DNA from 4 places in the Kitasatospora sp. NPDC086801 genome. Region 1 is predicted to be linked to each of the others. Evidence: riboswitches for the same ligand, from Rfam matches in the RefSeq annotation. Region 1 holds a riboswitch; each other region holds the start of a gene.

Region 1 (7,036 bases):
AGATGTTCCCGATCGCGGTGCTGATCGTGCCGATGTACACGATGCTCTCCAGCCTCGGCCTGCTGGACAGCTACCTGGGCCTGATCCTGGTCTACTCGACCACCACCGTGCCGTACTGCGCCTGGCTGCTGAAGGGCTACTTCGACACCATCCCGGTGGAGATCGACGAGGCTGGCCGGGTCGACGGGCTCAGCCCGTTCGGGACCTTCTGGCGGCTGGTGCTGCCGCTCGCCCGCCCGGGCCTGGCGGTGGCCGCCTTCTACTCCTTCCTCACGTACTGGGCAGAGGTGCCGTTCGCCTCCACCTTCATGCTCAGCTCCGACAAGTACACGCTGGCCGTCGGCCTGCAGACCTTCGTCAGCGAGCACGACGCCCAGTGGAACCTGATGGCCGCGACCGCCGTGCTGATCGCGATCCCGTCGGCGGCCTTCTTCTACCTGGTGCAGCGCCACCTGGTCACCGGTCTGACCGCCGGTGCCTCCAAGTCGTAACGCTCCTCGCTCCTCTAGTCCCCAAGGGATACCGTCCATGACCCAGAACCTGGCCGACACCTCCCGGCCTGCCGCCGACCCCGCCGCTCACGAGGCGGTCACCCCGGCTCCTGCGACTGGTGGCGCGTCCAGAGGCTGGTGGCGGGACGCGGTCATCTACCAGGTGTACCCGCGCAGCTTCGCCGACTCCAACGGCGACGGCATGGGCGACCTGCCCGGGATCCGCAGCCGCCTGCCGTACCTGCGCGATCTCGGCGTGGACGCGGTCTGGCTCTCGCCGTTCTACGCCTCGCCGCAGGCGGACGCGGGCTACGACGTCGCCGACTACCGCGCCGTGGACCCGGTGTTCGGCAGCCTGCTGGACGCCGACGCGCTCATCCGGGACGCCCACCAGCTGGGGCTGCGGATCATCGTCGACCTCGTCCCGAACCACTCCTCGGACCAGCACGAGTGGTTCCAGCGCGCCCTGCGCGAGGGCCCCGAGTCCCCGCTGCGCGAGCGGTACCACTTCCGCCCCGGCAAGGGCGACGACGGCGAACTGCCGCCCAACGACTGGGAGTCCATTTTCGGCGGCCCGGCCTGGACCCGCACCGAGAACCCGGACGGCACCCCCGGCGACTGGTACCTGCACCTGTTCGCCCCCGAGCAGCCCGACTTCAACTGGGAGAACCAGGCCGTCGCCGACGAGTTCCGCTCGATCCTGCGGTTCTGGCTCGACATGGGAGTCGACGGCTTCCGCATCGACGTCGCCCACGGCCTGGTGAAGGCCCCCGGCCTGCCCGACCTCGGCGGCTCGGACCAGCTCAAGCTGCTCGGCAACGACGTCATGCCGTTCTTCGACCAGGACGGCGTGCACGAGATCTACCGCAGCTGGCGCAAGATCCTCGACGAGTACCCGGGCCAGCGGATCGGCGTTGCCGAGGCCTGGACCCCGACCGTCCAGCGCACCGCCAACTACGTGCGCCCCGACGAGCTGCACCAGGCCTTCAACTTCCAGTACCTGGGCACTGGTTGGGACGCCGCCGCGCTGCGCGAGGTGATCGACGTCTCGCTCGACTCGATGCGCCCGGTCGACGCCCCCACCACCTGGGTGCTGTCCAACCACGACGTCACCCGGCACGCCACCCGCTTCGCCAACCCGCCCGGCCTCGGCACCCAGATCCGCACGCCCGGCGACCGCGAGCTCGGCCTGCGCCGCGCCCGCGCCGCCACCCTGCTGATGCTCGCGCTGCCCGGCTCCGCGTACATCTACCAGGGCGAGGAACTCGGTCTGCCGGACGTCACCGACCTGCCGGACGAGGTCCGCCAGGACCCGTCGTTCTTCCGCAAGGCCGGGCAGGACGGCTACCGCGACGGCTGCCGCGTCCCGATCCCGTGGTCCGGCACCGAGGCCCCGTACGGCTTCGGCCCGGTCGCCGGCGGGCCGTCCTGGCTGCCGCAGCCGGCCGAGTGGGCCGCGCTGAGCGTCGAGGCGCAGACCGGCGACCCGGCGTCCACCCTGGAGCTGTACCGCAGCGCGCTCGCCGTCCGCCGCTCCCGGGACGACCTCGGCGCCGGGACGGCCGTGGAGTGGCTGGAGAGCCCCGAGGGGACCCTGGCGTTCCGCCGCGGCTCCTTCGTCTGCACCGTCAACACCACGGAGGAGCCGGTCCGGATAGCGGCGCCCGGAAAGCTGCTGCTCTCCTCGGTGGAGCTGGTGCTCGACGGCGGCGAGACGGTGCTCGCGCCCGACAGCACCGGCTGGTGGGCGGTCTGACGTGGTTGCAATAGGCTCTGGGACCGTGACTACGGCGCGACTCTCAGACATCGCGGCGCAGGCGGGGGTCAGCGAAGCCACCGTCTCCCGCGTACTCAACGGCAAGGCGAACGTCTCCGCCGCCACCCGGCAGACCGTGCTGGCGGCGCTCGACGTGCTCGGCTACGAGCGGCCGACCCGACTGCGCCAGCGCAGCGCCGGCCTGATCGGGTTGATCACGCCGGAGCTGAGCAACCCGATCTTCCCCGCGCTGGCCCAGGTGATCGAGCAGGTGCTCAGCCGGCACGGGTACACCCCGGTGCTGTGCACCCAGACGCCGGGCGGGTCCACCGAGGACGAACTGGTCGAGATGCTGGTCGACCGGGGCGTGGCGGGCATCGTCTTCGTCTCCGGGCTGCACGCCGACTCCACCGCCGACCACGACCGCTACGCCCGGCTGATCGGCCGTGGGGTGCCGTTCGTACTGATCAACGGCTACAGCGAGCGGATCGACGCGCCGTTCATCTCGCCGGACGACCGGGCCGCGATGTGGATGGCCGTCCAGCACCTGGCCGAACTCGGCCACGAGCGGATCGGGTTGGCCGTCGGGCAGCGGCGGTACGTGCCGGTACTGCGCAAGATCGAGGGCTTCACGGCGGCGATGCGTGAGGTGCTGGGACGGAGCCGGGAGGAGGCCGAGGACCTCGTCCACCACACGCTGTTCAGCGTGGAGGGCGGGCACGCGGCGGCCGGCGCACTGCTGGACAAGGGCTGCACGGCGATCGTCTGCGGCAGCGACATGATGGCGCTCGGGGCGATCCGGGCGGTGCGGCAGCGCGGGCTGTCGGTGCCGCACGACGTGTCGGTGGTCGGCTTCGACGACTCGCCGCTGATCGCCTTCACCGAGCCGCCGCTGACCACGATCCGCCAGCCGGTCGAGGCGATGGCGACGGCGGCGGTGGACGCGTTGCTGGAGGAGGTCGGCGGAAACGCGGCCCAGCGTGGGGAGTTCATGTTCCAGCCGGAGCTGGTCATGCGCGGGTCCACGGGGGCCTGCGCGCGCTGAGGGCGGTCAACGAACGGGCCCCGGAGAGCGGTTGCTCTCCGGGGCCCGTCGCGTGCCGCCCGGGCGCCCGGTCAGTCCTCGTGCTCCGTGGGGCGGCTCTCGGTGAGTCGCTGGCCGTCGGCGGCGTCGCCGGTCCGGGTCTCGGTGCGGCGGCCTCGGGCCAGGTAGTCGCGCAGGACGAGTTCGACGGCGTCCTGCGGGTTCTTGGTGCCGGAGAGCATCATCGCGTCGATCGCGAGGTTCGCGTCGAGTGTGACGGTGGCCTGGGCCATGGTGACTCCTCCTCGGGCGCAGAGCAGCAGCATGCCCGTTTGGGGCGGGCCTTGACCATGGTCTCCGGTCGGCAGGGGTGAAGCCGGGGGAGGCGGGGGCGCAACCCGGCCTTCCGCGTCATGGCGCCACTCGGCATCCTCGGTGGCGTCGGCCTCGCGGGTTCGGTGGCGTACATCACCGTCCCCGGCGGAGCGGAGTGCCGTGCCGCACGCGATCGTCTCCTGGACGGACACGGTGTTCGCGATCGCGGCCTGCGTCATGGCCATTGCGGCCGTGCTGTCGATGTTCCTCAAGGAGTGGCTGGCCCGGGCGACGACTGACAGATAACAGATGATGAAATCTGTTATCTGTTATCTGTTATCTGTCAGCCGTTAGCCGTTACCTGTCACCCGTCGGTCGTGCTCAGACCCGGCCGGCGAAGTCCGGGGCCCAGTTGGCGACGGTCTGCAGGCGCACGCCCGAGCTCGGGTTGGCGGCCTCGACGTACTGGCCGCCGCCGATGTAGATCGCGACGTGGTAGACGCCGGAGTCCTGGCCGTTGTTGGACCAGAACAGCAGGTCGCCCGCCTGCAGGCTGTCCAGCGAGACGTGGGTGCTCGCGGCGGCCTGGTCGGCGGCGACGCGCGGGACGGAGACGCCCGCGGCGCGCAGCGCTGCCTGGGTCAGGCCGGAGCAGTCCCAGCCGCCGTTGCCGGTACCGCCGTAGACGTAGGCCTGGCCGACCTTCGACTGGGCGAAGGAGACCGCGGCGGCCATGCTGCCGGTGGTGGCCGGGGCCGGGGCCGGACTCTGCGCCTGGGCGGCCGGCTTGGAAGCCGGCTTGGAGGCCGGGGCCTGGTCCTGCGCGGCCGGCTTGGCGTTCACGGCACCGCCGTTGGAGGTCTGGCCGGACTTCTGCGAGCGGTCGAACCAGGTGAAGCCCGAGCCGGACGTGGCCGACGAGCCGGAGCCGGACTGGTCGGCCTGCGCCGACTGCTGAGCCTGGCCGCCGTCCTTGAACGAGAGGCGCTGGCCCGGGTAGATGGTGTCCGGACCCTCGGTCAGGGTGCCGCGGTTGAGCTCGTACAGCCGCTGCCAGCCGCCCTGGAGGTTGTGCTTGTCGGCGATCGAGGACAGCCAGTCGCCGGCGGCGACGGTGTAGTCGTTGCTCTGGGCCTGAGCGCTGCTCTGGGCTTGGCTCTGGCCCTTCTGGGCCCAGGTGCCGTTGGCGGAGTCGGCGGGGGCCTGCACCTGGTCCTGGGCAGGCGCGGCCGGCTTGGCGGGCTTCGCGGCCGGGGCCTGGTTCTGCGCGGACTTGGCGGCCGGGGCGGCCGGGGTGGTCGGCTTCGGGGCGGGCTTGGTGGCGGTCGAGCCGGCAGCCGAGCCGGTGGTGGAACCGGCCGAAGTGTCGACGCCGGCCGGGGCGCCGCCCTTGGACAGGCCGGCCTGGACCGAGCACACCGGCCAGGCGCCGGGGCCCTGCGAGGCGAGGACCTTCTCGGCGACGGCGATCTGCTGGTCCTTGGTGGCCTGGTTGGCCTGCGGGGCGTAGGCGGTGCCACCGAAGGCGGCCCAGGTGCTGGAGGTGAACTGCAGTCCGCCGTAGAAGCCGTTGCCGGTGTTGATGCTCCAGTTTCCGGTGCTCTCGCACTGGGCGACCTTGTCCCAGGTGGAGACGGAGGCGGCGGAGGCGGTGCCGGAGGTGAGGCAGGGGATGCTGAGGCCGACGCCCGCGACGCCGATGGCGGCGATCACGCGTCGGGTACGACTGGACAGACGGGTGCCGTTGGTGGGCAGCATGAAGACGCAGTCCTCTCCCACGCCTGCGAGGTGAGCTGTCGGATTCGGGCTGGAGTTGCCCGGCCGCGCTGTGGGCGCGGCTTCACCCCTAGCCCTGGATCGTTCCGGGGAACGGTCCGGGGCGACTTACCTGTGGGTCCCCCGCTCCTGCCGTGGTGCGTTTTCGCGCTGCCAGGACATCCGACGGCAGGACTCGGCGTCGCGGATGAACTGGGTTCGTGTGGCCACGAACGGAGAGCACGTTAAGCAGACTTAAGTTCAAACTGCAAACACCTGTGACGCGCATCACGGTTTGAGGAGAACGGTCGTTCCCCTTGCTTGTCATGATCAGAAATGACTGATTTCCGGCAACGTCGCCAAGGGCGTGCACAACTGTCTGCGCTTCAGGAGGCGAATGACGGCGCGTCGGGTCGCCCGGGGTGTGCTCGTCGAGAAGGGGGCGCGACCGCACCGCGGGCGCCGGGGCACGTGCCGAGTGGCGGCGAACAAATGCGAACAGAACAGACATCGCGCCTATTCACCCCTTAACTTCCGCACAGGACAAGCCGGAAGGGCCCGGAACGCAGCCGTCCCGGGCCCTTCGTGCGCATGGTCTCCGCTACCGGCCGGACGGCTCCTCGGCGGCGGCGTGAGCGCCGTGACCGCCATGGCCGGAGTGGCCGGCGTGGGCGCCCCCGGCGGCCTCCGCCGCCTCGGCCTCAGCCTCGGCCCGGGCCAGCTCCTCCGGGGAGGGTGCCGGCAGCGCGGCCAGGTAGGTGGCGGCGATCAGCTGGCCGACCGTCGGATAGGCGCCCAGCGGCGCCGCGGACGGGCAGCCGGTCTCCTCGGCGGCCGTGGCGAGCAGTTCGGAGTCGGCCTCCGGCCCGATCACCAGCGGGGCCAGCGCCGGGCGCTGGGAGCCGGTCTCCTTGAGGTGGTTGACGGCCGCGGCGACCGAGCCCGGCACGTCGAGCGCGGCGGGGACGACCGGGACGGCCAGTCGGGCCGCCAGCAGGACACCGGTGATGCCGGCCGCGGCGGCGGCGTCCTCGCCGCCGACGGTGGTCAGCACGACGCCGTCCGCGGCGGTCGCGATGGCGAACAGCCGGGCCCGGTCGGCGCGCGCCAGGCCGGCCTCGGACAGCCGCACGTGCACGGCCTCGGCGAGCAGCGGGTGCGGGCCGAGCACGTCGGTGACGGGGGCTCCGTACTCCGCGGCGAGGGCGTGAAGTTCGGTCAGGAATCCGTGCGGGCCGGGTACCAGTGGCACCAGGACCGGCGCGGGAAGGCCGGCCTCGGCGGCCGTGGCCAGCAGTTCGGCGACGGTGTGGTCGTCACCGCCGGTTCCCCCGGCGGCTTCGCCCGGGAGGTAGCCGACGGCGGTCTGGATGCCACTCTGCTCGCTGCGGACGATCGACAGCAGCTCCTCGACGACCGAGTGGGACTCGGGCCCGGCGGTCGCGGGCACGGCGAGCACCAGGGCCGGGGAGCCGGCCGGGATCTCGGGGCGCTCGGGGCGGCGGTGGCGCCCCCGCGCACGGGAGCCTGGAGTGCGGACGGGCAGTGGCGCGCCCGGGATGGCTGCGGTGCTCATGCCGGAGATCGTAGGACATCGGCCCGTCAGGCCTGCATTCGGCTGCCGTTCGGGTTTCGCACGGTCATGGCGTGTGCGTCGCGCTCCCGGTGCACCGGTCCGGGCGGTTTACCCGCAAT
Region 2 (7,036 bases), on a different contig from region 1:
ACCACCCGCACCGCCCGCCGGGCCGATGGCCCGACCCGGCTGCTCACCGACCTCGCCCCACGGCTCGCCCGCACCTTCGGCCCCGAACTGCCCGGTCTCCTCCTCACTGCCAACCCGGCCGCCGCCTTCGCGACCGACTGGCGCAGGCCCTGAACCAGCCCCACCCCCACCCTGACCTCGCCCCCGGTCGCAGGCCGACCGCGGGCCTCCGGCGAAGGCTCGTCGCCCACGCCCTACCGTGACGGTCATGGTGACCCTGCGCATCCTCACGACCGACGACTGGCCGCTCTGGCGCGACCTACGCCTCGCCGCCCTCTCCGATGCGCCGCACGCCTTCAAGGCCCGCCTCGCGGACTGGCACCACGGGGGCGAGGAGCGGTGGCGCGCCCGGCTGCACCGTCCGGGCGCCCACCACGTCGCGGCGCTGCTGGACGGTCCGGACGGTCCGGACGCCATCCCCGTCGGCCTGGCGGACGGCGTCCCCGGAGCCGACGGCGTACGGGAGTTGCGCTCGGTGTGGGTCGGACCGCGGGCGCGCGGCAGGGGCGTCGCCGACCGCCTGCTGGAGGAGGTCGAGCGCTGGGCCCGAGCATCCGGCGGCAGCACGCTGCGCCTCGCGGTGATCCCCGGCAACGAGTCCGCGATCGCGCTCTACCGCCGGCACGGTTTCACCGCACTCGCCGAGCCGGGTGCGCCGCTCGTCGACGGGGTCACTCGGGAGCTCGTGATGGCGAAGCCGCTGCGCTGACGGTGGCGGCTGACGGCCGTCCGTCCGCGACGCGACAGCGGGGCCCGCGCCACCGGGGGAGTGGCGCGGGCCCCGCTGTCGTGCTGCCGTCCGGCGGGTCACATGTGGGTGCCGCCGTCGATGCGGAGCTCGGTGCCGGTGACGAACGCGCCGTCGTCGGAGGCCAGCATCGCGATCACGCCGGCCACCGTCTCCGGGCCCGCGAAGCCCTGGCCGAGGGCCGGGGCGAGCTTGGCGAGCAGGCTGAGGTCGGCGTCGGCGGGCAGGCCCGGGTTGTGGGTCATGCCGCTGTCGATGCTGCCCGGCGCGACGCAGACCGCGCGCAGGCCCTGCTTCGAGTACTCCGAGGCGATGGCGTGGGTGAAGGACTGGATGCCGCCCTTGGTCGCGGCGTACGCGGCCATGTAGGGGTGGGCGAAGCTCGCCGAGGTGGAGCTGAAGTTGACCACCACGCCCCTGCCGCCCGCGAGCAGCGCGGGGAGCGCCTCGCGGGTCATCAGGAAGGTGCCGGTCAGGTTGACCGCGAGGAGCTTGTTCCAGAACTCCAGGCTGGTCTCGTGGGTGTGCGAGGAGCGGAGGATGCCGGCCGCGTTGACCAGGACGTCCAGCCCGCCGAGGTCCGCGATCGCGGCCGCGACGCCGGTGACGACGGCTGCTTCGTCCGAGATGTCCAGGACCTGGATGGCCAGGCGGTCCGCGCTGCCGTCGGCGGTCGCGCGGTCCAGGGTCTCCTTCAGACCGTCCTCGTTGACGTCGACGGCGACGACCTTCCCGCCCTCGGCGAGGATCCGGTGCACGGTCGCCTGGCCGATGCCAGAGCCGCCGCCGGTGATCAGGACGTTCCGTCCGCTGAAGCGCTCCATGGTGGTACTCCGTTCGTTCGTGGTCGCTTGACCTCAGGAGGCACGGTACGCCTAAGTGGCATAACGTGCCAATAAGTCATCTGGGTGCCACCTCGGCGTGCCGCGCCACAGTGGCACCGGCCCGCGTACGCTGGCCCTGTGACCGGACGCCCCACCCTGAACCAGCGCCGCCGCGACGCCACCCGGCTGGACATCGCCCGCACCGCCGCCGCGCTCTTCGCCGAGCGCGGGGCCGAGGCGACCACCGCCGAGGAGATCGCCCTCGCGGCGGGCATCTCGCTGCGCACCTTCTACCGGTACTTCTCCGTCAAGGAGGACGCCGTCGCCCCGCTACTGGCGGCCGGTGGGCGCCGCTGGGTCGACCAGCTCGCCGAGGCCCCGGCCGACCTGCCGGTGAGCGAGGCGCTGGAGCGCTCGGCGGTCGCCTCGCTGACCCCGCCCGACGGCGAGGCGGTCGAAGCGATGGAGTGGACCCGAAGCCTGCTGCGCGACCCACGCCTCGACGGCACGTGGCAGCGCGTCCACGCCGACTCCGAGGAGCGGCTGCGGACGGTCCTCGCGGCGCGCTGTCCGGGCGGCACCGACCCGCTGGAGATCCGGCTGGCCGCCGCCGCGGCGACCGCCGCGATCCGGGTCGCGCTTGAGGAGTGGGCCGCCTCGGACGCCCCCGCCGCCGGCCCGGGCTCCCCGCGGGAGCTCGGCGCGCGCTGCATGCGCGAACTCACGGCCGGGCTGCGGCTCTACGGTCGGGAGGGCTGAGCCCCGCCCGGCCGCGAACAAGTAACGGGTAACAGATGACAGCTGACAGATTTCGTTATCTGTTATCTGTTATCTGTTATCTGTCGGCTGTCATCTGTCACCCGTTCCCGCTTCCCGGCCCCGTTAGGGTGGGTGATCGCGCGCCCCGGTGGGGGAACCGGGGTGATCACCTCGGATGTCCTGGACGGAGGGGGCGGGGAGTTCGAGGCGTGGGAGCAAGTAGGACATGGGTCTGACGAGCCACAAGGTATTGGCGCTGACCGTATTGATCGCCGTCGTGATGACGGCCGGCACGGTCTGGCTGTGGCCAAGACTCGCCAAGCAGACCTGGCAGGCAGTGCTCGGCCGGATCGGCGCGCTGCTCGCCACCCAGCTCGCGGTGCTCGCCGCGCTCGGCCTGGTGGCGAACAACTACTTCGCCTTCTACAGCAGTTGGGACGACCTGCTGGGCATCGGTGACACCGGCCCAGTGGTGATCCACAACAAGGCGGACGCGTCCGGTCGACTGCTCGTGGAGACGATCGGCCACGCCTCCGTCAAGGGCGGCGGCGCGATGGGCCGCGAGCCCAGCCAGTCCGGCGAGATCCGCAAGGTGCGGATCGACGGCGCGGCCAGCCGGCTGTCCACCGAGGGGTACGTCTACCTGCCGCCGCAGTACTTCCAGCCGGAGTACGCGCAGAGGCAGTTCCCGGCGGTGATCGTCAGCACCGGCTTCCCCGGGATCGCCGAGAACCTGATCACCCGGTTCAACTACCCGGGCGCAGCACTCAAGTTGCTCCAGGACGGCAAGATGCAGCCGACGGTCATGGTCCTGATGCGCCCCTCGCCGGCCCTGCCGCAGGACACCGAGTGCGAGGACATCCCGGGCGGCGCGCAGTCCGACACGTACTTCACCAAGGACGTCCCCTCAGCGATCCAGGCGAGCTTCCGGGTTTCGTCCGACCCGCAGGCCTGGGCCTTCATGGGCAACTCGACCGGCGGCTACTGCGCCCTCAAGTTGGCCATGCGCCACCCGGACGTCTTCCCGACCGCCGTCGCGCTCTCCGCCTACTACGACGCCGCCGACGACCCGACCACGGGTGACCTGTTCGGCGGCAGCAAGCAGCGCCGCGACGAGGCCAACCTGATGTGGCGGTTGAAGAACCTGCCGCAGCCCAAGGTGTCCGTGCTGCTGGCCGGCACCAAGAAGGGCGACGGCGACTACCGGCACGACACCGAGGCCTTCGTCGACGCGGCGCAGTCCCCGATGAAGGTCTCCTACAGCATGCTGGAGAACGGCGGTCACAACTTCGAGACCTGGAGCGCGCTGCTGCCGTCCTCGCTGGAGTGGCTGTCCCAGCACCTCAAGGTCCCGAACCAGGCCGCCTGAGCAGGTCGCTTGGGCGGACCGCCCGCTGAGGCCGCCCGAGTAAGCGGCCCGAGCGGGCGGCCTGAGCAAGCGGCCCGGGCAAGCGGCCCGGGCAGGCCGGCGGACAGCGCCCGGGGCGCGGGAGCGGCGAGGCTCAGGCCACCCGCTCCAGCGTCCCGGTGTGGAGCTCTCCGACCCGGCCGCCCTCGCCCTCGTACGTCCAGAAGGCGCGCACCGTCAGCCGGCCGAGGTCCATCACGTGGCTGACGGTGATCCCGCTCTCCTCCGTCCAGCTGATGAAGTAGATCTCCGGCGCCACCTCGGCGACGTGCAGCCGCACGTCCTCCCACTGGCCCGCCGACTCGCCGAGGCCCTCCCAGCGCAGCCGCCTGCCGTCGGCCGAGTACGTGTTGCGGAAGGCCGCGCCGTTGTCGGCCCGGAAGAGGTAGGTGCGGCCGGCGAAGGCGGGCAGGGGCGCGGTCATGGTGGGGCGGTACCTCGTTCCTGTGGAGCCGTGCACGGCGGTCTTGTGCACTGCGGAAGATGTCGGAGCTCCAATTTATCCGACTCGGTGAGCCGGGTGGGCGCATCCGTGGGCGGTGCGCCACGGCACCGGCCGCCACCGCGCAGGCCTGTGGGGTGTGCGACCGGCACCTGGGCGCCCGCCGACGGCCGGTCCTACCGTCCACCCCCATGAGACGCACCCCCACCGCCGTCAGACGCACCCCCACCGCGTTGTCCGCCCTCCTGCTCGCCCTCGGCGCCCTCGGCCCCTCGGCACCCTCGGCGTTCCCGGCCTCTCGGCGCCCCCCGCCCCTCGGCGCCCTTGATCCCTTCGAGGCCGCCGATCCGTCCCAACTGATCCACCACGCAGCGTCGTTGATCGACACCACTGTGAGCTGTGCGACAACCGGCCCGACCAGGTTGTCCGTTCACGGACGGTCTGCCTAGCCTGCAACCGTCGTCCGCCCTCGCGGACCCCCGCCGCCGGGACGCCGAGTCCTGTCCACCCGCCGGCCGGCAACCGAGCACCACAGCGGACGGGAGCGGGGGAACCAAGGTCAGCGCCCGGCCCGTACGCTCCCGCGTGCGGGCCGTGGCTAGGGGTGAAGCCGCTCCCACAAGCGGCCGGGCTTACCTCAGCCCGAATCCGACAGCTCACCTCGCAGGCGTCGCAGAGGACACTTCCATGCATCAGCCTGCCCGGCGCCGCGCGCCGCGCCACGCCCGTCCCTCCCACCGGGGCCGCAACGCCGCCCTCGCCGCCACCGGAGCACTCGCGATCACCGGCGCCGGACTGTTCGGCCTGCCGGCCGTCTCCGGCGCCCAGGCCGCCACCGCGCCGACCGTCACCCAGGACCGGCTCGCCCCGGCGACCATGGTCGCCAACAAGGCCACCACCGCCTCGCTGACCCTCCACTCCTCGGCCTGCTTCACCGCGAAGACCGTCGGCGTGGGCGTCCGCAACGCGGCCGGTGCGAACCTCGACTTCCCCGGCAACGCCTCCAACGTGCAGATCTGCCCGAGCGGCCTGTCCTTCACCAGCGGCGCGCGTGCTCTGCCGGCCGGGACGTACACCCAGTTCGGCTTCTGGCAGGACCTCGGCGGGGCTTGGCACAACCTGCCCTCGCAGCAACTGGTGGTCTCCAACACCCCGACCCCGACCCCGACCCCGACCCCGGCCCCGACGCCGACGCCGACCGCGACCCCCACCACGACTCCGGCACCGAAGCCGACCCCCACCGCCACTCCCACCCCGACGGCGACCGCCACTCCCGCCCCGAAGCCGACCCCGACGAGCAGCCCGAGCGCCACGGCCAGCCCGTCGCCGAGCACCCCCGCCTCCCCGGTCGCCGGCAAGTCGCTGACCTGGTCCGACGAGTTCAACAGCCCGATCAGCTGGGGCTCGCGCTGGGTCGGCGACAAGAGCACCGCGTACAAGTACGGCAACCACAACCCGGACGACAACAAGCTCGACCTGCTGAACAAGAACAACGTCAGCGTCGCGAACGGGGTCGCCACCTTCACCGCCGCGCCCGGCACCACCACGCTGGAGAACGGCAAGCAGGCCTGGAACACCGGCTTCCTGACCACCGAGGGCTCCAGCGAGGGTTTCCAGGTCAAGACCGGCGACTACGCCGAGACCCGGGTCAAGCTGCCGTCCGGCTCCGGGGCCTGGCCCGCCTTCTGGACCTGGAAGAACGGCAACGGGGAGGTCGACTCCTTCGAGTACCACCCCGACAACCCGAACCTGCTGGAGCTGACCAACCACGTCAACCCCGGCGACCCCAAGTACTACACCGACGCGAGCGCCATCGCGAAGGACCAGTGGGTGACCATCGGCACCTACTACGGCGCCACCTCGGTGGACTGGTACGTCAACGGCGTCAAGGTGTTCTCGGACGGCAAGGGCGTCGGCGCCAACTGGTCGGCGTACCTGATCCTCAACCTGTCGGTCGGCGCGGGGAAGTACCACCCGGCGCCGCAGGGCACCGCCCCGATCACCTTCGCCGCCGACTACGTCCGCGTGTACCGGTAGAGCCTCTTCGGGCCTTCCGGGTCAGAAACCGGCAGCCGTCTCGACCACCGTGGTGGCGAACGGCTGCCGGTTGTTCCCCTCGTCCGGGTCGTCCACGTCGCGCACCGCGACCGAGCCTCCGGTGAGCGTGCCGATCCGCAGGTCCGGGGCCAGGCGCACCGGCACCAGCGCGGTCGCGCTGCGCAGCGGGGGCAGTCCGGGCGGGAAGGCGCAGCGCACCTGGCGGCCGTTGTGCCGCACCTCGCACTCCGCCGGGAAGTACGGGCCCTCCGGGGAGACCCCGGGCGGCAGCGTCACCAGCACGGTGAACGGTGTGGTGGTGGTGTCGGGGCCGCGGTTGGCGATGAAGGCGTGGACGGTGGTGGTGCCGCCCGGCGGCGCCGGGTCCGGGTCGAGCCGGATCACCTCCAGATCGGAGCGGGACGCCGTGGGGGCCGCCGCCACCTCCACCGCCGGCCGGGGATCGGGCCGCCGCAGCGCCCAGGACGGGCCGGCGGCCAGCGTCGCCACCGCGCAGCCCGCTGCCACGGCCGCGAGGAAGCCGGCCCCGCCGAACCCCGGGCGCGCCGTGTCCCCGCACGCCGCATCCCCGCGCACCCAGCCCCCGGGCCGCTGATTCCCGCGCCCCTGATCCCAGGGCCGCTGATCCCCGAGCCCCTGATTCCCGAGCCCCTGATCCCCGCGCCCAGAACAGCCGCGCCCCGCATCCCTGCGCTCCATCGCCGCTCACCCGTGCCCTTGTTGTCCCGGCCGCCCGTGCCGTCGCGGGCCGCGTCCGC
Region 3 (7,036 bases), on a different contig from region 1:
GGTCGGCGCAGGTTTCACGGTCGCGCGGCTCGAAGGGGAGGTACCGGGTGACCTCCGGGTCGCTGAACAGCGCGTGCAGCGCGTCCACGTCTCCGGGGGTGTGGTGGTACTCGCGGATGGCCAGCCGGGGGCCGGTGAGTCGTACGGGGACCATGGCAGCCGACCCTACTCCCGGCCAGCGGTTACCGTTCGAGCTATGAACGACGAAGACCTGCGGCTCGCCCCGCGCACCAGGGCCGCCGACCTGCTCGCCTGGGCGGCGGAAGAGGACCGCACCCCGGTCGCCGGGGCGCCGCTGCGCGCGGTGCTGGCCCTGCTGGAGCTGGGCGAGGGCAGGATGCACGACGGCTGGCCCGAACTGACCTCGAACGCGGTGGAGCACCTGCTGTACGAGCGGCTCTACCTGTACGTCCAACCCGAGCCGGAGGCGGACCCGTTGGCGTACGGCGCCGCCGTCCGGCTGCTGACCGACCACCAGCGGGCCGCCAAGCGGCTCAACGCCAAGCGCCAGGAGCGGCTGCACGCCGAGGCCGAGTGGCAGGGCGAGGTCGCGGCCGGGCTGCTGCGCCGAGCCGACCTCGTCACCTGGCCCCGGCTGTACGCGCTGCTGCTGCACGCGTACGGGGTGGACGTCGCGGATCCGGCGGCGGTGCGGGAGTGGCTGACCGGCTTCCGGGAGCTGGCGCAGGAGGAGCGGCTGGCCGCGTTCGCCGCGCTGGCGCAGACCGGCTGGCTGGACGAGGTGGACGAGCAGGGCTGGGGCCCGACCCGGGTGCTCTCGGTCGGCATGGCCACGGACGGCGCGCGCCGGCTGCTGGAGCAGGGCCTGATGCGGCGCAGCTACCGCAACCTGGCCGAGCTGACCGCGCTGGGCCGGCCGATGCCGGACGAACTGGCCGGAGACTTCGGCGAGTTCGAGGAGGCGGCGGTGGAGGCCGCGCTCGACCTGTACGGGGAGTGGACGGTGCCCGGGCTGCCGCGGCTGCTGGTGGAGGAGTTCCCGGACCTCGCACCGGAGCCGGGTCAGGAGGAGATCGACGCGTACGTGGCGGGGCTGGCGGAGCCGGAGAACCTGACAGCACCGACGGGACCGAAGGGACCGACTCAGGAGTGACGCGGCGAAGCCCCGGCCGCGGTGGTTCTGGTTCCGGCGGCCGGGGCTTCGCGGGTGCGTCAGGGGTCTTCGCGGGTGCGTCAGGGGTTGAGGCCGCGCTGCTGGAACCAGGTCTCCGGGTCGACGGGGGCACCGCCGCCGGGGCGGACCTCCACGTGCAGGTGCGCGCCGGTGACGTTGCCGGTGGCGCCGACCTTGCCGATCTGCTGGCCGGAGCCGACCTTGCCGGAGCCCTTGATGATCGAGGAGAGGTGGCAGTACCAGATCTCGGTGCCGTCGGGCAGGGTCTCGACGATCCGGTAGCCGTACGAGCCGGACCAGCCGGCCGAGGTGATGGTGCCCTGGCCGACCGCGTAGACGGGGGTGCCGGTGTCGGCGGCGAAGTCCAGGCCGGTGTGCAGGTGTGCCCAGTAGCGGGCGCTCTGACCGTAGTGGGCGGTGAGGTGGTAGTCGCGCACCGGCAGGGTGAGGGCGGCGGCCTTGGCCCGCTCGGCCTCCTCGGCGGCCCGCTTGGCCTCGGCCTCCTTGGCGGCGGCCTTGGCCTCCGCCTCCTTCGCGGCCTGGACGCGGGCGTCCTCCTCGGCGGCGGTGCGCTGGCTGTCGGCCTGCTGCTGGATGCGGGCGGCGAGCGCGAGGCCGGGGTCGGCGGAGAGGGCGACCGGGGTCTCGTCCGGGGCCTCGATGGCGGGGGCGGCGGCCGGGGTGGCGGAGGCGAAACCGGTGGCACCCAGGGTGGCGGCGACGGCGGTGACGCCGAGCAGCGGGGAGGTCCCACGGGCCTGACGCGGCATCCGGTGCCGGTTGGTCTCGGCGTCCGGGCCGGCGTACTCGGGGCCGTCCGGGCCGGGGTGGTCGAGGAGTTGGGTACCCGCTGCGGGGCCGGCCGGGTGTGCCGGGGTGTGCGTCGACGCCACGGAGGCGCGCTCCTTTCCTTCCTTCGCGCCTACCGGGTTAGCTGACGGGTTCGGAGCAGGAAGGTCTCCTACGGCCGGGCCGGAGCCCCGCCGATTCACCCCAAGGAACGTGGTTCCCCGGCTCCCTGACCTGCCCGGAGGCCGGCCGGCGGGATTAGGCGACGGCGCACGGTGCCGTCTGGGTACGGCGTTGACGACCGCGCTGCGTTATCAAACGTTAATCCTAGGAGGCCCTGATTCCAAGCCGTTCGCCCGGGACGACCGGAGACGGACGGGGCACTCTGGGACACAATGGGCGGTTTGTTCCCCTTGAACACCATTGACGCTACCTAACGTGATCGGACGTCAACGAACGACCCCTCACCCGGGCACCCCTCATCAACCTCCCCGCCGACCTCCCCATCGGCCTCCCCATCGGCCTCCTCCGCACCGCAGGGCGCGAGGGCTTGACGGCTAAGGCTATTAGCCTTAGCTTTATGGCTATCGACAGCCCGCCAGCGCCCCGCACCGGCAGCCCCCGGAGGACCACCATGAACGCCACCAGCGCCACCAGCACCCAGTACCTCGACGTCACCGGCGGCCGCCTCGCCTACGACGACACCCGGCAGGGTGACGGCACCCCCGTCGTCCTGCTCCCCGGGATGCTCGACACCCGCGCCGCCTACCGGCACCTCCACCCCCTGCTGGCCGCCGCCGGCCGCCGGGTCATCACCATGGACCTGCGCGGCTTCGGCGAATCCTCGATCGTCTGGGACGACTACTCCCCCGCCGCCATCGCCACCGACGTCCTCGCCCTGCTCGACCACCTCGGCATCGACCGCGCCGTCCTGGTCGGCAACTCCTACACCGGCGCGACGGTCGTCAAGCTCGCCGGCGACGCCCCCGAGCGGGTCGCCGGCATCGCCCTGATCGACGCCTTCATCGAGAACCTCCCGCCCAACGCCCTCATGCGCGGCGCCCTCCGCGTCATGGGCGCCCTGACCGTCCACTCGCCCGCCTTCTGGGGCCTCTACCACCGCAAGCTGGCCTACCCGGGCACCAAGCCCGCCGACTTCGACACGTACGTGGCCGGACTCGTCGCCGCCATGCGCACCCCCGGCCGCAAGACCGCCGCCCGCGGATACGTCACCGGGGACTCCGCGCCCGTCGGCTGGACCGCGGCCGTCCGCTGCCCCTCGCTCGTCATCATGGGCAGCAAGGACCCCGACTTCCCCAAGCCGGAAGCCGTCGCCGACCGGCAGGCCGCCGCACTCAACGCGCGGAAGGCCATGATCGAAGGATCCGGGCACTACCCGATGGCCGACAACCCGCAGGCCACCGCCGACGCCCTGCTGCCCTTCCTCGCCGAACTCGCCTGAGCCCCATCCGCCCAGGTCCGCCCAGGTCCGCCCACGTCCCCCCCTTTCCAGCCCCTTCCACCGACGGAGAGCCCGCGCCATGCCCCGAGTAGGACTGACCCCCGAGCAGGTCGTCGGCCACGCCCTCGCCCTCATCGACGAGCAGGGCGCCGACGCCCTCACCCTGGCCGCCGTCGCCGCCCGGGCCGGGGTCGCCACCCCGTCGCTGTACAAGCACGTCAGCGGCGGCCTCGCCGAACTGCGGCGGCTCATCGCCGTCCGGGTCACCGAGGAACTCGCCGATCGGCTCGCCGAGGCCGCCGTCGGCCGCAGCGGGGACGACGCCGTCGCCACCGTCCTACGCGCCTACCACGCGTACGCCACCGAACACCCGCACCGCTACAACGCCCTCCCCCAGGCACCGCAGCCGGACGACGACCTCACCCGCGCAGCCGGTCGACTCGTCGGAGTGATCATCGCCGTCCTGCGGGAGTACGGCCTCGACGGTGCGGAGGCGATCCACGCCGCCCGCACCGTCCGCTCCGTCGCCCACGGCTTCGCCTCCCTCTCCATCGGCGGCGGCTTCCAACTCGCCGAAGACCTGACCACCACCCAGGACCGCCTCATCACCCTCCTCACCACCGGCCTCCGCACCTGGCCCACTCCCTGAAACGTCGGCCACCGCACCCGCCGCGACACGACGCGCCCGAGGCACTCGACCTCCCCCACCGGCGGAACCACCACCACACCGGATGAGGCGTGCACGAGAAGTCGGGCCCGCCGACTTCCTGTGCGGCAGCCCGACGCGGGGCACACCCGGAAGCAGCCGGCGGCAAGACGTGCGGCAGACAAGCCGAAGTGCGCGCGAGAAGTCGGGCCCGCCGACTTCCGGTGCGGCAGGCGGCGGGGGTGCGCGAGGAGTCGGGTCGGCTGACTGCCTGACGGGGCGGCCAGGCCCGGAGCGCGGGAAGTCGACGCAGCCGACTTCCGGTGTGGCGCGAGGTCGGGCGACAGGCAAGCCCGGCACGGGCGAGGCGTCGACGCGGCCGGCCTCCCGCAGCGAGCGGCGAGCGGCGAGGGCAGCGAGACCAACGAGGCGAAGCGCGCGAGAAGTCGGGCCCGCCGACTTCCGGTGGGGCGGGCGGGTAGCTGACCTGGGGGTGGCGGGGGTGGACGGGTTAGTGTGGCCGGGCTGACTGGTGGTCATGACAGGGGACCGCCGACCCCTTGGCGGAGGTCCACGTGCCCGCACCGATAGCGAGGGCGCGGCGGTGGTATCGGCGGCTGCTGGACGGGGACGCCCGGGCGGCGCGGTACGCGCTGGGGGTGCTGCTCGGGGTGACGGCGGTGCTGAGCGTGCTGCCGATCGTGCTGCCGTACAGCTGGCCGCCGTCGGCGCTGGTGCTGCCGCTGGTGGTCGGCGGGCTGCTGTTGCGGCGCGGGCAGTTGCTGGTGCTGGTGTGCGCGGCGCTGGCGGGCGGGGTGCTGGGGGCGGTGGTGCGGGATCCGCTCGGGGTGCGGATCGGGGTGACGCTGGTGCTGGCCGCGACCGCGGTGACGGTGCTGGCCACGAACCGGTTCCGGCACCGGCTGGGTCTGCGCGGGACGCAGGGCGATTCGATGCTGCTGGAGCTGGCCGAGCACACCCGGGCACTGGCCCGGCTGCCGGAGCGGCTTCTGGACTGGCATTTCGACAGTGCGCTGGCGCCGGCCGGCGACGCCTCGTTCTCGGGGGACTTCCTGCTGTGTGCGCACCGCCCCGAGGAGGATCTGCTGGAGCTGCTGCTGGTGGACGTGTCGGGCAAGGGCAGCCGGGCGGCGGCCCGCTCGACGCACCTGTCGGGCGCGTTCGCGATGCTGCTGGGCCGGGTGCCGCCGGAGGCGTTCCTGCCGGCGGCCAACGACCACCTGGTGCGGATGGGCTGGGAGGACGACTTCGCGACGGCGGTGCACCTCGCGCTGCGCCCGGCGACGGGCGACTACCTGCTGTTCAACGCCGGCCATCCGGCGCCCGCGCAGTTCCGCCGGGCGGACGGCGGTGGCTGGGTGCGGTCGGGGCACGGCGGTCCGGCGCTGGGGCTGGTGTCGGGCGCACCGTACCCGGCGGTGTCGGGGCGGCTGCGGCGGGGCGATTCGCTGCTGCTGTTCAGTGACGGCCTGGTGGAGGTGCCGGGTCGGGATCTGGACGAGGGGGTGGGTCGGCTGCTGGCGGCGGCCGAGCCGGTGGTGCGGCCGTGGCGGACGCAGCAGCAGCTCACCCGGGGTGCGGCGGAGCGGCTGGTCCGGACGGTGGCGCGGGACGCGGCGGACGACCGGACACTGGTGCTGGTGCGCCGTCTGGGTCACCATTCACCCGCTTCGGCACCCGCTTGAGAAATAAGGTATGAAGAATTAAGTGCCCGTTCGGGCACCCAGAGGGCACCCACCCCCGAGAGCGGAAAGGCCGGGTATCCGATGGACCTGACCTCTCCGTGGGTTCCCCCCTCCGAGGACGAGAGCCGGACGCCACGCAGCAGTCCCACCGCCCGCAGCCCCATGCGCTGCGTGCGCTTGTTGCTCGGCTGCACCAGCGCCGCCGAACTGCTCGGCACCGTCCTCGCCGAGGGGCCGGGGTGGATCACCGGCGAGGGTTCCGCGCTCTACCTGCTGGATTCCGCCGGGATGCTCCGGCTGACCGCCTCGCACGGGCTGCCGGACTGGGCCCACGAGCGCTACAGCACCGTCGATCCGGCCAGTGACCTCCCCGCCGCGATGGCCCTGCGGTTACGCCGCCCCTACCTGCTCAGTCCCGAGCACACCAGCGTCGACTACCCGAACAAGAACGCCGGCATGGGCACCGGAATGGTCGCCGTGATCACCCTGCCGATGATCGTCGACGAGCGGCCGGTCGGCGTCCTCGCCCTCGCGCTGGCCCACCGGGGCACCGTCCCCCGCCGCGACCTGGACGTCCTGGAGACCATCGGCGAGGCCTGCGCCCACCGGCTGTCCCACCTGCTCGACCACGCGGACTCCCGGATACCCCAGGACCCGGCCGGGGCGCCGCCGGACGGGGACGGGAGCCGCCCCGCCGGGCTGGCCCACCCGATGCTGTCGCTCGCCGTCCGGGCGGCCGGGCACGGCGCCTTCGAGCGCGACCTGGTCACCGGCGAGAGCTACTGGGACGCCGCGGCGTTCCGGGTCACCGGCCAGCCCGCCACCGCCGACGGCACCGCCCCGGACCTGGACCGGATCGTCCACCCGGAGGACCTGCCGGACGTGCAGGCCGCGCTCGCCGAGTCGCTCACCACCGGCGGGCGGTACCGGATCGGGTACCGGGTGCTGCGCCGGGGCGGCGGGGTGGCGAGGATCGAGGAGACCGGCGAGGTGATGCTGGACGTCCACGGCCGACCGGTCCGGGTCGCCGGGCTGCTCTCCGACCGGGACCAGGGCCGGGAACACCCCAGGGAACACCCCGGGGAGCGGACCGGGCGGCAGACCGGCGAGCAGGCCGCAGAACACCCCGGGAAGCAGAACGAGGAGCAGTCCACCCCGGCCGGGGCCCGGACGGCGCTGCTGCTCGCGCTCACCCGGTCGCTGTCGCGGGCGGTGACCGTCCGGGACGTCACCACCGCCGTCACCGACGTCGCCCGCCCGGCGTTCGGCGCCGCCAGCATCGTGCTGGACCTGGTGGA
Region 4 (7,036 bases), on a different contig from region 1:
ATGGCCCGCACCCACCAGGCCTTCGAGGCGATGACCGACGAGCAGCGGATCGCCCTGCACTCGATCTGCGCGCAGGTCCTGCCGGTGCTGGCCGGCCGGGCGGGCGCCGCCCAGTAGCGGGCCGCGCCGCGCCGGACGGGAGCCGTCGGGCGGTCCCGGTCGGAGCTACCCGGTGCGCCGCCGCTCCGGCTGACCTCGGCTGTTAGGCTTGCGAAGCGTGAGCGCGAAGCCCCAGATCCCCAATGTCCTGGCCTCCCGGTACGCCTCGGCGACCCTGGCCCAGCTGTGGTCCCCCGAGCACAAGGTGGTCCTTGAGCGCCACCTGTGGCTCGCCGTCCTGAAGGCCCAGCAGGACCTCGGTGTCGAGGTGCCGGCGAGCGCCGTCGCCGACTACGAGCGGGTGATCGACCAGGTCGACCTCGGCTCGATCGCCGCCCGTGAGCGGGTCACCCGCCACGATGTGAAGGCCCGGATCGAGGAGTTCAGCGAGCTCGCCGGCCACGAGCAGATCCACAAGGGCATGACCTCCCGGGATCTGACCGAGAACGTCGAGCAGTTGCAGATCCGCCAGTCGCTGGAGCACGTGCGCGACCGCACGGTGGCCGTGCTGGTCCGGCTGGCCCGCCTGGCCGCCCAGCACTCCGACCTGGTCATGGCCGGCCGCTCGCACAACGTGGCCGCGCAGGCCACCACCCTGGGCAAGCGCTTCGCGTCGATCACCGACGAACTGCTGGTCGCCTTCCGCCGCCTGGAGGAGCTGATCGCCCGCTACCCGCTGCGCGGGATCAAGGGCCCGGTCGGCACCGCCCAGGACATGCTGGACCTGCTCGGTGGCGACACCGACAAGCTCGCCGAGCTGGAGCGCCGGGTCGCCGGGCACCTCGGCTTCGAGAACGTGCTGACCAGCGTCGGCCAGGTCTACCCGCGCTCGCTGGACTTCGAGGTGCTCACCGCCCTCGTCCAGCTGGCCGCCGCGCCGTCCAGCCTGGCCAAGACCATCCGCCTGATGGCCGGCCACGAGCTGGTCACGGAGGGCTTCAAGGAGGGCCAGGTCGGCTCCTCGGCGATGCCGCACAAGATGAACACCCGCTCCTGCGAGCGCGTCAACGGCCTGGCCGTCATCCTGCGCGGCTACGCCTCGATGACCGGCGAGCTGGCCGGCGACCAGTGGAACGAGGGCGACGTCTCCTGCTCGGTGGTGCGCCGGGTCGCGCTGCCGGACGCCTTCTTCGCCTTCGACGGCCTGCTGGAGACCTTCCTGACCGTCCTCGACGAGTTCGGCGCCTTCCCGGCCGTGATCGAGGCCGAGCTGGACCGCTACCTGCCGTTCCTCGCCACCACCAAGGTGCTGATGGGCGCGGTGCGCGCGGGCGTCGGCCGGGAGACCGGGCACGAGGTCATCAAGGAGCACGCCGTCGCCTCCGCGCTGGCGATGCGCGCGGGCGCCCGGGAGAACGAGCTGCTGGACCGGCTGGCCGCCGACGAGCGGATCCCGCTGGACCGGGCCGGGCTGGACGCGCTGCTGGCCGACCGGCTGTCCTTCACCGGTGCGGCCGGTGCCCAGGTCGCCGAGGTGGTCCGCCAGGTGGAGGCCGTCGCCGCCGCCTACCCCGAGGCCGCCAAGTACGCGCCGGCCGACATCCTCTGACGGTCGGTATCCTCTGACGGCCAGTATCCCCTGACGGCCAGTATCCCCTGACGGCCAGTATCCCCTGACGGGCCAGTCGTCTCCGACGGTTCGTCAGCCAGTCGAGGGCCCCGCCGCCGATCCGGTGGCGGGGCCCTCGTCCGTGGGGACGTGGCCCGGGTCGAGCGGCGGGGTGGTGCCGCAGGCCCACGCGCAGTCCGGCTCGGCCACCGGGCGGTCCACCGGCGCCAGCACGTTGCCGCGGACGGTCGTGAAGGCCGTCAGCCCGCCGGCGACCAGCAGTCCGGCGCAGATCAGCATCGCGGTGTGGAAGGCGGAGTCCACCGCGGACGGCACCCGGTAGGCGTCGCCGCTCAGCCCGGCGAGCGAGGGCAGCGCGGCGACCGCGAGCAGCCCGGCCGCGCGGGCGGCGGCGTTGTTGACGCCGCTGGCGATCCCCGCGTGCCGGACCTCGACGGCGGCCAGCACCGTCGCCGTCAGCGGTGCGACCAGCAGGGTCATCCCGCAACCCATCACCGTGACGGCGGGCAGCACGTCCGCCCAGTAGGAGGAGTCGGGGCCGGTGCGCAGCATCAGCAGCACCCCGGCGGCGCACAGCAGCGGGCCGACGGTGAGCGGGATCCGGGGGCCGATCCGCTTGCCCAGCCGCCCGGCGCGCGCCGACAGGGTCAGCATCAGCACGGTGATCGGGACCAGGGCGAGGCCGGAGACCAGCGGGGAGAAGCCGGAGACGATCTGCAACTGCACCACCAGCAGGAAGAACACCCCGCTGAACGCCGCGTAGACGCACAGGGTGACCAGGTTGACGGCGGTGAACAGCCGGGAGGAGAAGAGGCCGAGCGGCAGCATCGGCTCGGCGGCGCGGCGCTCGACCGCGATGAAGGCCGCGCCGAGCAGCAGGCCGATCGCGCCGGTGAGCCAGACCGCGGGGGACAGGCCCTCCCCGGCGGCGGTCAGCGCGTAGGTGATCGCGCCGAGGGCGAGCGCGGCGAGCAGCGCGCCCGTGACGTCGAAGCGGCCGGCGGCGCTCTCGTCCCGGCTCTCGGGGACGAACCGGGAGGTGACCGCGACCACGGCGGCCGCGAGCGGCAGGTTCAGCAGGAAGATCCACCGCCAGCCGGGGCCGTCCACCAGCCAGCCGCCGAGGAAGGGGCCGACCGCGGCCGACACCCCGCCGAGGCCCGACCACAGGCCGACCGCCGCCGAGCGGTCGTCCGGGTGGAAGACGGCTTGCAGCATGGCGAGCGAGCCGGGGGTGAGCAGCGCCCCGCCGATGCCCTGGACGGCGCGGGCGGCGATCAGCACGTGGATGGTGGGGGCGGCGGCGCAGGCCGCGGAGGCGGCGGCGAACCAGAGCACGCCGATCAGGAAGACCCGGCGCCGGCCGTACCGGTCGCCGAGCGCGCCGCCGAGCAGGATCAGCCCGGCCAGGGTGAGCAGATAGGCGTTGAGCGTCCATTGCAGGGAGGCGAGGGAGGCGCCGAGATCGGCGCCGATGCGGGGGAGCGCGACGTTCACCACGGTGCCGTCGAGCATCGCCATGCTGGAGCCGAGCACCGTCGCCAGGAGGACCCAGCGTCCCTGCGAGGTGCCCAGGCGCAATGTTCCTGCTTGGGAGGTGGCCACGGGCCGATCCTGCGCCCGTGGGGCGTGCGTGACAAGGGTCACCGGGGGGCGTGTCGGGGGGTGTGCGGTGCGTGAGCGGACGGGTGCGCAGCGGTGGCGGGATCGGCGCAGCGTCGTGGATCAGTGGCGCCGGGTGAATGGATTGTGCACGTACGGTGCAGCCGATCATTCGGAGGGTCACGGCGTCCCCGGGGGTTGTTGCCGGTTCAAGTGATCGACATTGCTTCACCCGAACGGATGGGTTTTAGTTCAGCGACCGCCCGGCCAGTCCGGACGGATCCACCGGGTGGAACGCCGAGTCCTGCCGCTGCCCGGTGGCTCGCACCGAACTCTGTACGGCAGGAGCGGGGGACCCACAGGTAAGTCGCCGGACCGGAAACGGCACGCTTTCGCGTACCCGGATCCAGGGCCGGCTAGGGGTGAAGCCGCATGTGCGGCCGGGCAACTCCAGCCCGAACCCGACAGCTCACCTCGCAGGCGTCGGAGAGGAAAATTCCATGCCTGCACAGGCTCGTCGTATCGCCCTGCCCCGCGCCGCCCGCATCGGGATCGCCACCGCCGTCACCGGTGTCTCCTTCGCCCTGCCGCTCGTCACCGCGATGAGCGCCCAGGCCCACCCCGCGCCGGCCGCCGCGGTCACCACCGCCCCGGCCGCCGCTTCCGCCGACCAGGCCCAGGCCCAGGCCCAGGCCCCGTCGCAGTCGCCGGAGAACTACCGCGTCGTCAGCGGTGACACCCTGTCCCAGATCGCCGACGCCAAGCACGTCGACGGTGGCTGGCAGGCGCTGTACGACCACAACCGCGAGGTCATCGGCGGCAACCCGAACCTGATCTTCCCCGGTCAGCAGCTCGTGATCGCCGGCCAGGCCGCCGCTGCCGCGCCCGCTGCTCCGGCCAAGCCCGCCCAGCCGGCCGCCCCGGCCGCGTCGGCCACCACCGCCGCCAAGCCGCAGGCCCAGCTGGAGGTCCAGACCGAGGCGGCGAAGCCGTCCGCCCAGCTCCAGACCCAGGTGCAGACCGCCGCGCCGACCGCCGCGGTCACCACCGTCCCGGTCGCGGCGGGCTCCGCCTTCGTCGCCCCGCTGGCCAGCCCGAAGCTCGGCACCGCCTACGGCGTGGCCGGCTCGATGTGGGCCTCCGGCCACCACACCGGCCAGGACTTCGTCGCCTCCACCGGCACCCCGCTGCGCGCCGTCGCCAAGGGCGTCGTGGTGAAGGCCGGCAACGGTGGCGCCTACGGCAACGAGGTCGAGATCAAGCTCGCCGACGGTCACTTCGCCGAGTACGCGCACCTCTCCTCGATCGGCGTGAAGATCGGTCAGACCGTCACCGCCGGCCAGCAGATCGGCCGCTCCGGCGCGACCGGCAACGTGACCGGCCCGCACCTGCACTTCGAGATCCGCAACGGTTCGGAGTACGGCTCGGACATCAACCCGGTCGCCTACCTGCGGGCCCACGGCGTCGCGCTCTGACCCGTGCCGCATGAGGAACCACCGCTGCTACGGGGCGAATCGACCTCCCGGGATGGTCATGTCGGGTGACCGCTCGACCGGGTGATCGCCGCAGCAGTGGACATGGGCGCGGGACACGCCCAGGCCGGCCCGGCTCGCGAGACTTCTCTCGCGAGCCGGGCCGGCCGCTGTCGTTTCCGGTTGGTGTCGTTTCCGGCTGATGTCGGGGAGGGTTGCGCCCAAGGCGAATTGACGATCAGTCAGGAAGGCTCGCTGGTCGGCCGGTTCAGATCCTGTGGGCGGGCAGGCCGTGCTGGGCGGCGGTCAGCAGCTCGTGCATCCGCTGGCCGAAGTCCTCGGTGTCGGCGGCCGGTTCGGGGAAGACCAGGCGGACGTCGCGGTGGCCGTGCTGGTGGTCCAGGCGCAGGACCAGGCCGTGGCGGTCCAGGGCGAGCGGGCGGACGTCCGGGTGCTGGGCGAGCAGCGCCGGGTCGAGCAGCCGGGTGAGGACGGCGAGGGCGTCGGCGTGGTCGTCGGCGAGGTGGGTGAGCAGGGTGGCCTCGTAGCGGGCCAGCGGGTCGGGTGCGGCGAGCGCGAGGTCGGCGGCGGTGAGCGCGCCGGTGCCGTACGGGGTGGCGAGGACGGCGTGGGCGATGTCCACGCGCAGGTGGACGCTGAGGCCGTCGTCGGCGAGGTGGGCCAGGTGCAGCCGGCCGGCCAGGGTGAGGCGGGCGCGGATCCGGTCGCGGACGGCGACGGGGGAGACGTCGGTGACGTCCAGGACGACGGCGAGCCCGTCGGTGGTGCGGGCGGCGGCGGTGGTGAGCGGGTCGCCCAGCGGGGCGCGCAGGCGCAGCCGGGAGCCGTGGACGGAGACCGGGGTGTCGAGGTCGTGGTGCTCGCCGCAGGCGCGGACGGTGAGCGAGGAGGTCGCGCTGAGCAGGCTCTGGACCCGCTCGGCGGTGGTGGGTTCGGGCACCTCGGCGTCGCCGGCGGGCAGGCTCATCGCGGACCTCCAGTTAGTTAGGTAAGCCTAACCTAATGTCCACTTGGGGGCGTGGCAAGTGGCGTGGCCGTGGTCGGTGTCGCTGCCGCCGAGGATAGGCGGCGCTTGCAAGTACCTGCGGATGTCTCGTATTGTCGACGCTGGTAGTTGCATGCGCAACGGTTCTCTCTGGAAAGCGGTCCCTCATGCCCCTCGCGCTCCTGGCGCTGGCGATCAGCGCCTTCGGTATCGGCACCACCGAGTTCGTGATCATGGGCCTGCTGCCCGAGGTCGCCGGCGACTTCTCGGTCTCCATCCCCACCGCTGGCCTGCTGATCTCCGGCTACGCGCTCGGCGTCGTGGTCGGCGGCCCGCTGCTCACCATCCTCGGCACCCGGGCCCCCCGCAAGGGCATGCTGCTGACGCTGATGGGCCTGTTCGTGGTGGGCAACCTGGTCGCGGCCGTCGCCCCCGCCTTCGGGCTGCTGATGGTCGGACGGATCGTCAGCGCCTTCGCGCACGGCGCGTTCTTCGGCATCGGCTCGGTCGTCGCCGCCGACCTGGTCGCCCCGCACAAGCGGGCCGGCGCGATCGCCCTGATGTTCACCGGCCTCACCGCCGCCAACGTGCTCGGCGTCCCGATGGGCACCCTGCTCGGCCAGCACTTCGGCTGGCGCTCCACCTTCTACGTCGTCGCCGGGCTCGGCCTGCTCGGCCTCGCCGGGATCGCGGCGCTGGTGCCCGTCCAGCCGCGGGCCGGGGCCGCCCGGCTCGGCCCCGAGCTGGCCGCCTTCCGGACCCTGCGGCTCTGGCTGGCGCTCGCCATGACCGTGCTCGGCTGGGGCGGCATCTTCGCGATGTTCACCTACATCACGCCGATGATGACCGAGCTGGCCGGCTTCGCCCCGAGCGGCGTCACCTGGCTGCTCTTCCTGTTCGGCGTCGGCCTGTTCGTCGGCAACCTGCTGGGCGGCTGGTTCGCCGACCGCGCGCTGATGCGCAGCCTCACCGTGGTCCTCGCGGTGCTCGCGGTGCTGCTGTTCGCCTTCACCTTCGCCGCGCACAGCAAGCCGGCCGCGATCGTCCTCATCCCGCTGATCGGGCTGTTCGGCTTCGCGACCGTCGCGCCGCTGCAGAAGCGGGTCATGGACCAGGCGGCCGGTGCGCCGACGCTGGCCTCGGCCGCCAACATCGCCGCGTTCAACCTGGGCAACGCGCTGGCCGCCTGGCTCGGCGGGCTGGTCATCTCGGGCGGCCTCGGCTACGACGCGCCGAACTGGGTGGGCGGGCTGCTCACCGCCGTCGCCCTCGGCGTGACGGTGTTCG

The links. Region 1 has a riboswitch for cyclic di-AMP ahead of ACIPLC_RS24410 (transglycosylase family protein). Riboswitches for the same ligand answer to the same signal wherever they lie in the genome.
Region 2: it holds a riboswitch for cyclic di-AMP, as region 1 does, so the genes downstream of both, ACIPLC_RS14505 (hypothetical protein) here and ACIPLC_RS24410 (transglycosylase family protein) in region 1, are expected to answer to the same signal.
Region 3: it holds a riboswitch for cyclic di-AMP, as region 1 does, so the genes downstream of both, ACIPLC_RS13170 (M23 family metallopeptidase) here and ACIPLC_RS24410 (transglycosylase family protein) in region 1, are expected to answer to the same signal.
Region 4: it holds a riboswitch for cyclic di-AMP, as region 1 does, so the genes downstream of both, ACIPLC_RS33465 (peptidoglycan DD-metalloendopeptidase family protein) here and ACIPLC_RS24410 (transglycosylase family protein) in region 1, are expected to answer to the same signal.

The regions. Positions count from the first base shown of each region.
Region 1 is NZ_JBIVAX010000025.1:106,134-113,169, forward strand. Features, by position in the region: gene ACIPLC_RS24385 (sugar ABC transporter permease) at 1-491, shown strand, start outside; gene ACIPLC_RS24390 (glycoside hydrolase family 13 protein) at 529-2,247, shown strand; gene ACIPLC_RS24395 (LacI family DNA-binding transcriptional regulator) at 2,273-3,292, shown strand; gene ACIPLC_RS24400 (hypothetical protein) at 3,364-3,564, opposite strand; gene ACIPLC_RS24405 (hypothetical protein) at 3,767-3,892, shown strand; gene ACIPLC_RS24410 (transglycosylase family protein) at 3,968-5,365, opposite strand; cyclic di-AMP (ydaO/yuaA leader) riboswitch at 5,352-5,512, opposite strand; gene ACIPLC_RS24415 (hypothetical protein) at 5,943-6,917, opposite strand.
Region 2 is NZ_JBIVAX010000010.1:93,057-100,092, reverse strand. Features, by position in the region: gene ACIPLC_RS14535 (phosphotriesterase) at 1-153, shown strand, start outside; gene ACIPLC_RS14530 (GNAT family N-acetyltransferase) at 248-748, shown strand; gene ACIPLC_RS14525 (SDR family NAD(P)-dependent oxidoreductase) at 847-1,611, opposite strand; gene ACIPLC_RS14520 (TetR family transcriptional regulator) at 1,750-2,370, shown strand; gene ACIPLC_RS14515 (alpha/beta hydrolase) at 2,597-3,739, shown strand; gene ACIPLC_RS14510 (MoaF-related domain-containing protein) at 3,873-4,202, opposite strand; cyclic di-AMP (ydaO/yuaA leader) riboswitch at 4,738-4,905, shown strand; gene ACIPLC_RS14505 (hypothetical protein) at 4,908-6,257, shown strand; gene ACIPLC_RS14500 (hypothetical protein) at 6,279-6,785, opposite strand.
Region 3 is NZ_JBIVAX010000009.1:17,704-24,739, forward strand. Features, by position in the region: gene ACIPLC_RS13160 (GNAT family N-acetyltransferase) at 1-154, opposite strand, end outside; gene ACIPLC_RS13165 (hypothetical protein) at 197-1,114, shown strand; gene ACIPLC_RS13170 (M23 family metallopeptidase) at 1,195-2,028, opposite strand; cyclic di-AMP (ydaO/yuaA leader) riboswitch at 2,041-2,199, opposite strand; gene ACIPLC_RS13175 (alpha/beta fold hydrolase) at 2,505-3,386, shown strand; gene ACIPLC_RS13180 (TetR/AcrR family transcriptional regulator) at 3,466-4,035, shown strand; gene ACIPLC_RS13185 (PP2C family protein-serine/threonine phosphatase) at 4,608-5,738, shown strand; gene ACIPLC_RS13190 (SpoIIE family protein phosphatase) at 5,910-7,036, shown strand, end outside.
Region 4 is NZ_JBIVAX010000050.1:10,927-17,962, reverse strand. Features, by position in the region: gene ACIPLC_RS33480 (MarR family winged helix-turn-helix transcriptional regulator) at 1-117, shown strand, start outside; gene purB (adenylosuccinate lyase) at 218-1,648, shown strand; gene ACIPLC_RS33470 (MFS transporter) at 1,742-3,274, opposite strand; cyclic di-AMP (ydaO/yuaA leader) riboswitch at 3,587-3,769, shown strand; gene ACIPLC_RS33465 (peptidoglycan DD-metalloendopeptidase family protein) at 3,772-4,746, shown strand; gene ACIPLC_RS33460 (DUF2470 domain-containing protein) at 5,012-5,731, opposite strand; gene ACIPLC_RS33455 (MFS transporter) at 5,917-7,036, shown strand, end outside.